Regions from separate parts of the Oxalicibacterium sp. genome, predicted to be linked through region 1. Evidence: predicted binding sites of a transcription regulator. Region 1 holds the regulator's gene; the other holds the start of a gene.
The links. The regulator LexA, encoded in region 1, represses DNA repair genes until DNA is damaged. The targets are predictions, from matches to a motif close to ACTGTATNNNNATACAGT.
Positions count from the first base shown of each region.

Region 2: the regulator LexA is predicted to act here: its motif matches at 3,866-3,883, upstream of imuA (translesion DNA synthesis-associated protein ImuA).

Region 1 is NZ_JBMQZD010000001.1:400,533-405,709, forward strand. It holds gene ACO1VH_RS02020 (replicative DNA helicase) at 1-925, opposite strand, end outside; gene rplI (50S ribosomal protein L9) at 1,026-1,478, opposite strand; gene rpsR (30S ribosomal protein S18) at 1,505-1,789, opposite strand; gene priB (primosomal replication protein N) at 1,805-2,098, opposite strand; gene rpsF (30S ribosomal protein S6) at 2,144-2,512, opposite strand; gene lexA (transcriptional repressor LexA) at 2,747-3,400, shown strand; gene ACO1VH_RS02050 (RNA methyltransferase) at 3,460-4,221, opposite strand; gene ACO1VH_RS02055 (inositol monophosphatase family protein) at 4,376-5,167, shown strand.
Region 2 is NZ_JBMQZD010000003.1:73,883-79,059, forward strand. It holds gene ACO1VH_RS05495 (helix-turn-helix transcriptional regulator) at 1-71, shown strand, start outside; gene ACO1VH_RS05500 (multidrug effflux MFS transporter) at 220-1,497, shown strand; gene ACO1VH_RS05505 (sensor domain-containing diguanylate cyclase) at 1,633-2,595, shown strand; gene ACO1VH_RS05510 (flavodoxin family protein) at 2,659-3,729, shown strand; gene imuA (translesion DNA synthesis-associated protein ImuA) at 3,970-4,686, shown strand; gene ACO1VH_RS05520 (Y-family DNA polymerase) at 4,622-5,177, shown strand, end outside.

The DNA of each region.
Region 1 (5,177 bases):
TCGAGTTCAGCGCCGGCGTTTCGTCGATGAACAATTGCGCATCGTTCATCTTCTGAATCGCATGCGTCAGGCGCGGCCAGTCCTCGTCATTCAGGCGGCCGGTGCGCAGGCGATGCTGATCGAGACGGCCGACCGAACCCAGCATACGCATCGCCAGCTGCGTGCCGCCCATCTCCATCGAAAACACGGCGACCGGCAGACCGCTGTCGATCGCGACGTTCTCGCCGATGTTGACCGAAAATGCCGTTTTACCCATCGACGGACGGCCGGCGACAATGACCAGATCGCCCGGCTGCAGGCCGGATGTCATGCGGTCGAGATCGGCGAAACCGGTCGGCACGCCGGTGATGTCGCTGGTGCTGTCGCGGTTGTAGAGTTCGTCGATGCGTTCGACGACCTGCGTCAGCAGCGGCTGGATTTCCTGGAAGCCTTGTGCGCCGCGCGCGCCCTCTTCCGCGATCGCGAAGATCTTGGATTCGGCCTCGTCCAGCATCTGCTTGACTTCCTTGCCCTGCGGATTGAAAGCGGCGCCGGAAATTTCGTCGGAAACGGTGATCAGCTTGCGCAGCACGGCGCGGTCGCGCACGATTTCGGCATAACGCCGGATGTTGGCTGCCGACGGTGTGTTCTGCGCCAGCGCGTTCAGGTAGGCGACGCCACCGACCTCGTCGGCCTTGCCGCTGTTGGTCAACGCTTCGAAAACGGTGATGACGTCGGCCGGACGCGAGCCGTTGATCAGCTTGGCGATGTGCTGGAAGATGATGCGGTGATCGTAGCGGTAGAAATCTTCCTGACTGACGAAATCCGCGATACGGTCCCATGCCGCATTGTCCAGCAGCAGACCGCCCAGAACCGATTGTTCCGATTCGATGGAGTGCGGCGGAACACGAAGGGAGTCGAGCTGCGGATCGGCTGGCGTATTCATGGCGCGCATTATACCTGCTGGCGACCGATGCTTAGAGGAAGCGGACAAGAAAAAAGCCGGGAAAACCCGGCTTTTTGTTGCATCGAATGCAGTGTTGCTTTTAGGCCTGTTCGCCGACCACGGAAATCGTGATATCGACGACAACGTCGGTGTGCAGCGCTACCGAAACCGGGTGCTCGCCGGTCATCTTCAGCGGGCCTTGCGGCATGCGGATGTTGGCTTTTTCGACGCCGAAACCTTGCTTGCCCAGCGCTTCCGCGATGTCGAAGTTAGTGACGGAACCGAACAGGCGGCCATCCACACCGGCTTTCTGGCCGATCTGGATCGATTGACCGGACAGCTTCTCGCCTTGCGCTTGTGCAGCAGCCAGTTTTTCTGCAGCGATCTTTTCCAGCTCGGCGCGCTTGACTTCGAACTCTGCCAGCGCAGCTGCCGTTGCACGGCGTGCCTTGCGTTGCGGGATCAGGAAGTTGCGTGCGTAACCGTCCTTGACTTTGACGACTTCGCCCAGGTTGCCGAGATTAACGACTTTTTCCAACAGAATGACTTGCATGTTTTTTCTCCTGATTCAGTCGTTGATTAGGCGTTGTGCAGATCGGTGTACGGCAGCAGCGCGAGGAAACGTGCGCGCTTGATCGCCGTATCCACTTGGCGCTGGTAGATTGCCTTGGTGCCGGTCAGGCGTGCCGGCATGATCTTGCCGTTTTCCTGAACGAAATCCTTCAGCGTGTCGATGTCTTTGTAATCGACCTGCTCGACGCCTGCAGCGGTGAAGCGGCAGAACTTCTTGCGTTTGAACAGCGGGTTCTGCTGTTTGCGTTTTTCTTTCAGTTTGTTCTTGTCGAATTTTTTACCGAATGCCATTTTTGGCTCCTGTATCTAAATGTGTTTTTCGAAATCTGTGAGATGGAAAACAAGGCTTTTGCCGTTGCGTCCCTTGCGTGCCAGAAAACCTGTGAATCTGAATGTCCCGCCCAGTTCGGCCTGGTTGAATCTGCCCGAAATCTCGCCCGCGGCAATCGCGGCAACTTCAAACTCGACCAACCTGGGGGTTCCCGCTTCAATTTGCTGCGAACTGTGCAGCAATCTTGCTTCCACTATCGGTACGCCTGCCGGCGTGTAACGCAGAATTTCGCGCTCGGCGATGGTGGCAACAAATTGAAACTGGTTCACGAAACGGCTTCAAAAACCTGATTCACACTCCCGGTACGCCAGGACTTAGGCAGCAGGCGCCTCGTTGCGATGGCTCTTGGCAGCGTCTTCCTTCTGCACGGCCTTCATCATCGGCGAAGGTGCGGTTTCGGCCTTCTTCATCTTCACGGTCAGATGACGCAGAACGGCATCGTTGAACTTGAAGCCGGTTTCGATTTCAGCCAGCGTTTCGCTGTCACATTCGATGTTCAGGCAGACGTAGTGTGCTTTCGCCAGTTTCTGGATCATGTAGGCCATTTGACGACGACCCCAGTCTTCCACGCGATGGATAACGCCGCCGCGTGCAGTGACGATACCCTTGTAGCGCTCGATCATTGCAGGCACTTGCTCGCTCTGATCGGGATGCACGATGAATACGATTTCATAGTGACGCATGTAAGCTCCTTATGGACTTGATTAAACGCCCACCCCGGCGTCAGACGAGTGTGGGAAGAGGAAAAGCCCGCAACTATACCGCGAATCCGGCGAAAATTCAATTCATTCAAGCATTTAGGGCCATGCCCACTGCCGTTTCGGCCACATGCGACGAGGCGCCTGGCACATGGCGCTTGCATTGATGCAAATACTGTATAAAATCCCATACTGTCTGCATTCACAGCACAAGCCGCCATGATCAAGCTTACCGCCCGCCAGGAACAAATCCTCAACCTGATTCGCGACGCGATCGAAAACACCGGTTTTCCGCCCACGCGCGCGGAAATCGCCGCCGAACTTGGTTTCCGTTCTGCCAACGCGGCGGAAGAACATCTGCAGGCACTGGCCCGCAAGGGCGCGATCGAAATCTCGCCCGGCACCTCGCGCGGCATCCGTTTGCGCGACAGCGGATCGAACGAACGCGAGGCGCCGTCGCAGATGGCACTGCCGCATCCTGCACTGATGCAGTTGAGCCTGCCGCTGGTCGGCCGCGTCGCCGCCGGTTCCCCCATTCTGGCGCAGGAACACGTGGAACAGACGTACAACGTCGATCCGTCGATGTTCCCGGTCAAGCCGGACTACCTGCTGAAAGTGCGCGGCATGTCGATGCGCGACGTCGGCATCCTGGATGGCGACCTGCTGGCAGTGAAGAAAACCGATCAGGCGCGCAACGGCCAGATCGTGGTCGCCCGCATCGGCGACGACGTAACGGTCAAGCGCTATCGCAAGACCGGTTCGGCGATCGAACTGCTGCCGGAAAATCCGGACTTCAAGGTCATTCGTGTCGGCGATGGCGACGATTTCGCACTGGAAGGATTGGCGGTGGGTCTGGTGCGCTCCTGGCACTAAATCGCCGAAGCATTCGCTGAAATCTTCGTTGGCGCAGCCACCGATACGCTGCGCCAGCATCAATCCAGCCGGCGCCGCCTTTCGATGATCTGGCGCGCAATGCCGCGCAGGATGTTGACCTCTTCCGTCTCCAGCTGCGTACGCGCGAACAGGCGTTTCAGGCGCGGCATCAGTTTCTTCGGATTCTGCGGATCGAGGAAGTCGATCTCCATCAGTGCCTGCTCCAGATGCGCAAACATGCCTTCGACCTGCTCTGCGCTCGCCGGCTCACCCTGGAAGCCGATACCGGCTTCCGTCAGATTCTCTCCCGATGCAGCCATGCGGCATTCGTAAGCCAGCAATTGCACCGCCTGTGCCAGATTCAACGAAGCGTATTCAGGGTTGGCCGGAATGTTGATCAGCGCATTGCACTTCTCGACGATTTCGTTCGGCAGACCGTAGCGCTCGTTACCGAACACCAGCGCCACCGGCGCCTCGATAGCCGACATCGTTGCAGATGCCGTACGAGGCGACAGGATGGGGGGCGAATATTCGCGCAGCCGCGCCGATAGCGCCGCAGCAAAATGCACCCCCTGCAAGGCCTCGTCGATCGACGTAACGACGCGCGCGGCATTCAGCACATCCAGCGCACCGCTGGCAAAGGCAATGGCTTCCTCGTTTTGTGCAAATGCCATGTCGCGCGGATTGACCAGCACCATCTCGGCAAATCCCATCGTCTTCATCGCGCGCGCGGCGGCGCCGATATTGCCCGGATGGCTGGTTTCCACCAGCACGAAGCGCAGGCGTTTGAAAAGAGGCGTGTCGGTTTGCGGCTGGTTCATTTAAAATAGCGGCATTGCGCGGCAATCCGGCTGGAACGATGGCCTTGTGCGATTTTTCGCACACTCGACCAGCCCTTTATGCCGCATCGCTCATTAATTCGAATCGGGTAGCGCGTTCGTACAGGCGAAGCGCCGCCATTTTAACGGAATCCCTATGCACCCCATGCTCAATACGGCGGTTAAGGCCGCGCGTCGCGCCGCCGCCGTCATCAACCGCGCCTCCTTCGACCTGGATCGCGTGAAGGTCACCGACAAGGGACACAACGACTTCGTCACCGAAGTCGATCGCGCCGCCGAACAGGCGATTGTCGAGATTCTGTTGAACGCGTACCCCGATCATGCCGTGCTCGCCGAAGAATCCGGCGCATCGGCCAACCTGCACGACGAATCCGAAAATGTCTGGATCATCGATCCGCTCGACGGCACCACCAACTTCATCCACGGCTTTCCGCAATACTGCGTATCGATCGCACTGCAACAGAAAGGCCAGATCACGCAGGCCGTCGTCTACGATCCGACACGCAACGACCTCTTCACCGCAAGCAAGGGCGGCGGTGCCTTCCTGAACGAGAAGCGCATCCGCGTCTCCAAGCGCGACAAACTGTCCGAAGCATTGCTCGGCACCGGCTTCCCGTTCCGCGACATGCGTCGCCTCGACGAATACATCGAGATGTTCAAGGCCATCATCAAGAATTCCGCCGGCCTGCGCCGCCCCGGTTCGGCTGCACTGGATCTGGCCTACGTGGCGGCCGGCCGTTTCGACGGCTTCTTCGAAAAAGGCCTGAAGCCGTGGGACATCGCCGCAGGTTCGCTGCTGGTTACCGAAGCGGGCGGTATCATGGGCGATTTCACCGGCGAATCCGACTATCTGTACAAGGGCGACATCATTGCCGGTTCGCCAAAAATCTTCGCGCAGATGGTTTCCCTGCTCGCTCCATACAAATAAACATCGCAAA
Region 2 (5,177 bases), on a different contig from region 1:
ATCACTACGCCAGTATCAGCGGCCGCCGCCTCGCCGATTTCGTTCGTGCGACGAAAAACGACTGCGCATAGACAATTCCGCGTCCTTTTTTGCACTCTTTCCCGCGTTTTTAGATCAATCCGGCCTGAACTTTCGCGCTGCGTCGACGGCATCGTGCCGTTCGGCTATGCTTTTTTATCCACCTGTGCAATCCGTTGCACGGGTCTGCCACTGACACTCATGCCTACAGAACAAACACCGCTCGACAAGAACACTCCTCCGCCTCTGGCCGTGGCCATCGGTGGCAGCGCGCTGGCCATCATGCTAGCCGCGCTGTCCATGCTCGGCCCGTTCTCCGTCGATACTTATCTACCGGCCTTCCCGAACATCCAGGCATCGCTGGGCGCCACGCCGCTCGAAGTGCAGCAGACGCTGACGGCCTACATGTTCTCGTTCTCGGTGATGATCCTGCTGCACGGCGCACTGTCCGATGCGTTCGGGCGGCGTAACATCATCCTCGTCTCGCTCGCCGTGTTCGCAGTAGCAACGCTCGGCTGCGCTGGCGCGCACAGCATCGAATACCTGTGGGCCTTCCGCATGCTGCAGGGGCTGGCTGCCGGCGCCGGCGTCGTGATCGGCCGCGCCATCATCCGCGATCTCTACGAAGGTGCGGCGGCGGAAAAGTTGCTGTCGATGGTGACGATGATCTTCTCGATCGCACCGGCCATTGCGCCCATCATCGGCGGCTGGGTCGTCAAGCATATGGACTGGCGCGCGATCTTTCTCGGCCTGTTCATCTATGCGGCGCTGCTGCTGTTCTATTGCTATCGCCGACTGCCGGAATCGCTGTCGCCCGCACATCGGCATCCGTTCAATCCATCCTTCCTGTTCCACAGCTACAGGCGCGTATTCCGCTCGCCGCTGTTCCACCTGAAGGCAGGCACCATTGCGTTCAACTTCGCGGGCATGTTTCTGTATGTGGCAGCCGCGCCGGTCTTTCTCGTCGAACACCTGAAACTGGGGCCGGACCAGTTCGGCTGGCAGTTCATCCCTACTGTGGGCGGCATCTTCTGCGGTGCGCTCACTGCCAATCGCATGGCGGGCCGGCTGCCGGTCGCGCGGCAGGTAGCCATCGGCTTCGGCCTGCTGCTCGGCGCGGCGATCTTCAATGTCGTCTATCACGCGCTCTTTGCGCCGGCGCTGCCGTGGTCGGTCGGCACGCTGTTCTTCTACACCTTCGGCATGTCGATGGTGGCACCCGGCGTCACGCTGCTGGTGCTGGACCTGTTTCCCAATATCCGCGGCACCGTCGCGGCCTGCCAATCCTTCCTGCAGACGATGCTCGCTGCGCTGGTGGCGGGCGTGATTGCACCGACGCTGTCGCATTCGCCGATCATGCTGGCATGCGGCCAGCTCGGCTGCACGCTAATCGCGCTATGCCTGTGGCAAGGCGGCGCCGCCTATCGCCAGTATTTGCATGCGCGCGACAATCCGAACGCGTGGGAAACTATCGAATAAGCATCGAACAGGTATCGAATAAATATCGGATGGGCATCAGGCAAGCATCGAATGAATCATCCTCGCTTGGGCAGTAATGACGCCACCATCATTTTTTGTTAACGTGCAGCCGTTCTCACCGCATCGGAGAAACGCATGATTCACGATTTCGCTTCCGCGTCCCAAGCCACACTACGCTTCCTTCGTGGCCGCTTCGGCCTCGACTTGTGGATGGTCACGCGCACCGAGGGAGAAGACTGGATCGTGCTGGCCGTCGAAGAATCCTGCTACGGTACGCAGCCCGGTTCCGTATTCCGCTGGTCCGATTCCTTCTGCTCGCGCATGGTGCAGGGCTGCGGCCCGCGCGTCGCACCGCGTGCGCAGGAAGTGGAAGCGTATGCGACAGCACCGATTGCGTCGCAACTGAAGATCGGCGCCTATGTCGGCGTTCCCATCATGCGGCAGGATGGTTCGTTGTTCGGCACGTTGTGCGCGGTCGATCCGCAACCCCAATCCGACAGCATCCGCGAAGGCCAGGAAACGATCGAACTGCTGGCCGATCTGCTCAGCAGTCTGCTGCATGCGGAACTGTCGGCTGCCGACAGCCTGCGGCGCGCCGAACGTGCGGAAGCCGAAGCGGCATCCGACGGATTGACGACGCTGTACAACCGGCGCGGCTGGGAACAATTGATTGCGCATGAAGAAGAACGCTGCCGCCGCTACGGCAATCCGGCCTGTGTCATCTCGATCGATCTCGACGACCTCAAATTCATCAACGACACGCAGGGCCATGCAGCCGGCGACCGTCTGCTGCAGGGTGCAGCGCAGGCGATGCGCATGGCGGCACGCAGCCACGACGTAGTGGCGCGTCTCGGCGGCGACGAATTCGCCATCCTGGCCGTCGAATGCGATCTGCTCGCCGCCGAAGCCCTGATCGACCGGCTGCGCCAGCAGTTGCAGCAAAACGGCATCGCCGCCTCCATCGGCCATGCCGCACGCCATCCGCAACATGGTCTGCATGCCGCCTGCGAACAAGCCGATGCCAATATGTATGCCGAGAAGAAACGCCGCAAGAGCGGTAACCCCGCTGCCATATTGCAGCAAGGTATTGCCGGTTAAACTTTTCGCCATCCCCTGTTGTCTGCCTTCTGTCGGCACTGCGCCGCCATCAGGAGGAAACCCATGCCAAAACCCCGCACCGGCCAGGCTCCACCCAAACTGGATCGCGAGCAGTTTCACGAACGCTTCGCCGCTTCGTTCATCGATCCGACCTTCGATACAGTACGCAACGACATCGCACGCGTAGAGCAGATCGCGTGGGACAACTACCGGCAATCGCATAAAGCGCCATTGACCGAGAAAGCCGGCCCCGGTTTCGCCGATCCCGATTACGATCTCTCCATCGAATGGCGCGCCACGCGCGACAGGCTGATAGCCGCAGAAGCAAAACAGAAAGATCCGGCCACGCCGTCGCGCGTGCTGGTGATCTGTGGTGCCGCGCGCAACGACGGCAGTTGCCCCGGCGAGATGTCGAAGACGTTCCGTCTGACGCAGCTGGCGCAGCACGAATTGCAGGGCATCGGCATCGAGGTCGATCTGCTCGACCTGAGTCTGCTGATCTCCGACTACGACCGCCACATCCATCCGTGCAAGGGATGCGTATCCACCGCGATGCCGTTGTGCCATTGGCCGTGCAGCTGCTATCCGAATCACGGCCTGCACCAGACAAATGACTGGATGGCGGAAATCTACGAGAAGTGGGTCGCCGCGCATGCGGTGCTAATCGTCACGCCGGTGCACTGGTATCAAGCGCCAAGCGTGCTGAAGCTGATGATGGACAGGCTGGTCTGCGCCGACGGCGGCAATCCTGATCCCACGCTGACCTCCGGCAAGGATGCCGAGATGGCGAAGGCCGTCGAGCTGGCCGGCTGGCCGTATCCCAAGCATCTAGCCGGCCGCGCCTACGGCGTCGTCGTGCATGGCGACGTCGCCGGCATCGAGGGCGTGCGGCGCGCGCTGTGCGACTGGCTGGACTGGATGGGCCTGATCGACGCCGGCTTCACCGCACGGCTCGATCGCTTCATCGGTTATTACGAATCGTATGCGGAAAGCCATGCAGCACTGGATCGCGATACGGCGGTGCAGGAAGAAGTGAAAAACGTCGCCCGTGCCGTCGCTGCCGCCGTCGGCGAACTGCGCGCGGGATGCTTGTCGAAACCCGATGCGCACTTGCACGATCCGAGGCCGAAGTAATCGGAAGCGCACTATCCGCTGTCACCGCCGCATCAATACGGGAAAATCGCATTCTGCTGACGACATGCCAAGGCTCCGGGCCACTTGTTTCCCGGATGACAATTCGAGCAAATCGCATATCTCTCCATGCCAAATAACTGTATATTCATACAGTATATTGATACGACCGAAAAAATCCTTCGTTCGGCCATATGGAGAGTTATGCCCCCGTTGTCCTCATTGCCTGCTTCCCGAATCCCGTTGCCGGACGCCGTATGGCGCGGCGACCAGATGGGATCATGCCGCCTGCAGACGATTCCATCCGGCTATGCCGCGCTGGATAAGGAACTGCCGGGCGGCGGCTGGCCGCCTTCCGCGCTGACGGAATTGCTGCTTGCCGGAGCCGGCGCGGGGGAATGGCGTTTGCTCGCGCCGGCACTCTCCACGCTGACCCGGTCCGGCAAGACGCTCATCCTGCTGGCGCCGCCCTGCATTCCCCATGCCGGCGCGCTGCATGACCTCGGCATCCGGACGGACAACATTCTGCTGGTCGATGCGGACAAGGCGACCGACCGCGTCTGGGCTGCCGAGCAGGCATTGAAAAACGCCAGCTTCGGCGCACTGCTCTGCTGGTTTCCGCAAGTACGCACCGAACACCTGCGACGGTTGCAACTGGCCGCAGCCGCCTGCGAGGGGCTGACCTTTATTTTCCGTTCTCCGATCGCGCAGGAACAATCGTCCCCCGCTCCCTTGCGGCTGGCCTGTCAGCCTGCGCCGGCAGGCCGCATGTCCGTCGACATCATCAAACGGCGCGGCCCGGTGCATGCCGCTCCACTGATCCTGCCCCTGTCCGTGCCGCGCACGCTGCAAAAGCCGCTGGCACGTGTTTCATCTTCATACGGTAACGTTTTCCATGCTGTGGATCGCGCTTCACCTGCCGCAATTGCCGCTCGACGCCCTGCTGCGCTGTCGGTTTAGCCCGGAATCGGGCGAACCCGATCCGCTCATCGGCATGCCGGTCGCGATCTGCGAGCACCGGCACGTCGGCTGGTGCAATCGTCATGCCGAAGAAGCGGGTATTCAGGCGGGCATGTCCGAATCGAATGCGCATGCACTGGCCAGCCGGCTGCAATCCTTGCCACGCAATGAAAATGCAGAAGCCCAAACCCTGCAGGAAGCCGCACTGTGGGCGCTACATTTCACACCGCATGTCGTGCTGTGCGCCGACGGCCTGCTGATCGAAGTATCCGCCAGCCTGCGGCTTTTCCGCGGCGCCTCCGCCATCGCATCGCAATTGCTGACGGGATGTTCCGAACTCGGGCTGCATGCGCGCCTGGCCACGGCTTCCACGGCGACCGGCGCATGGCTGCGCGCGCAATGCACAGTGCTGGACGACATCTTCGCCGCCGATATCGCGCAGGCGCTCGATCCGCTTCCGGTTTGCGTGCTGGCCTCCGCGCAACCGTATC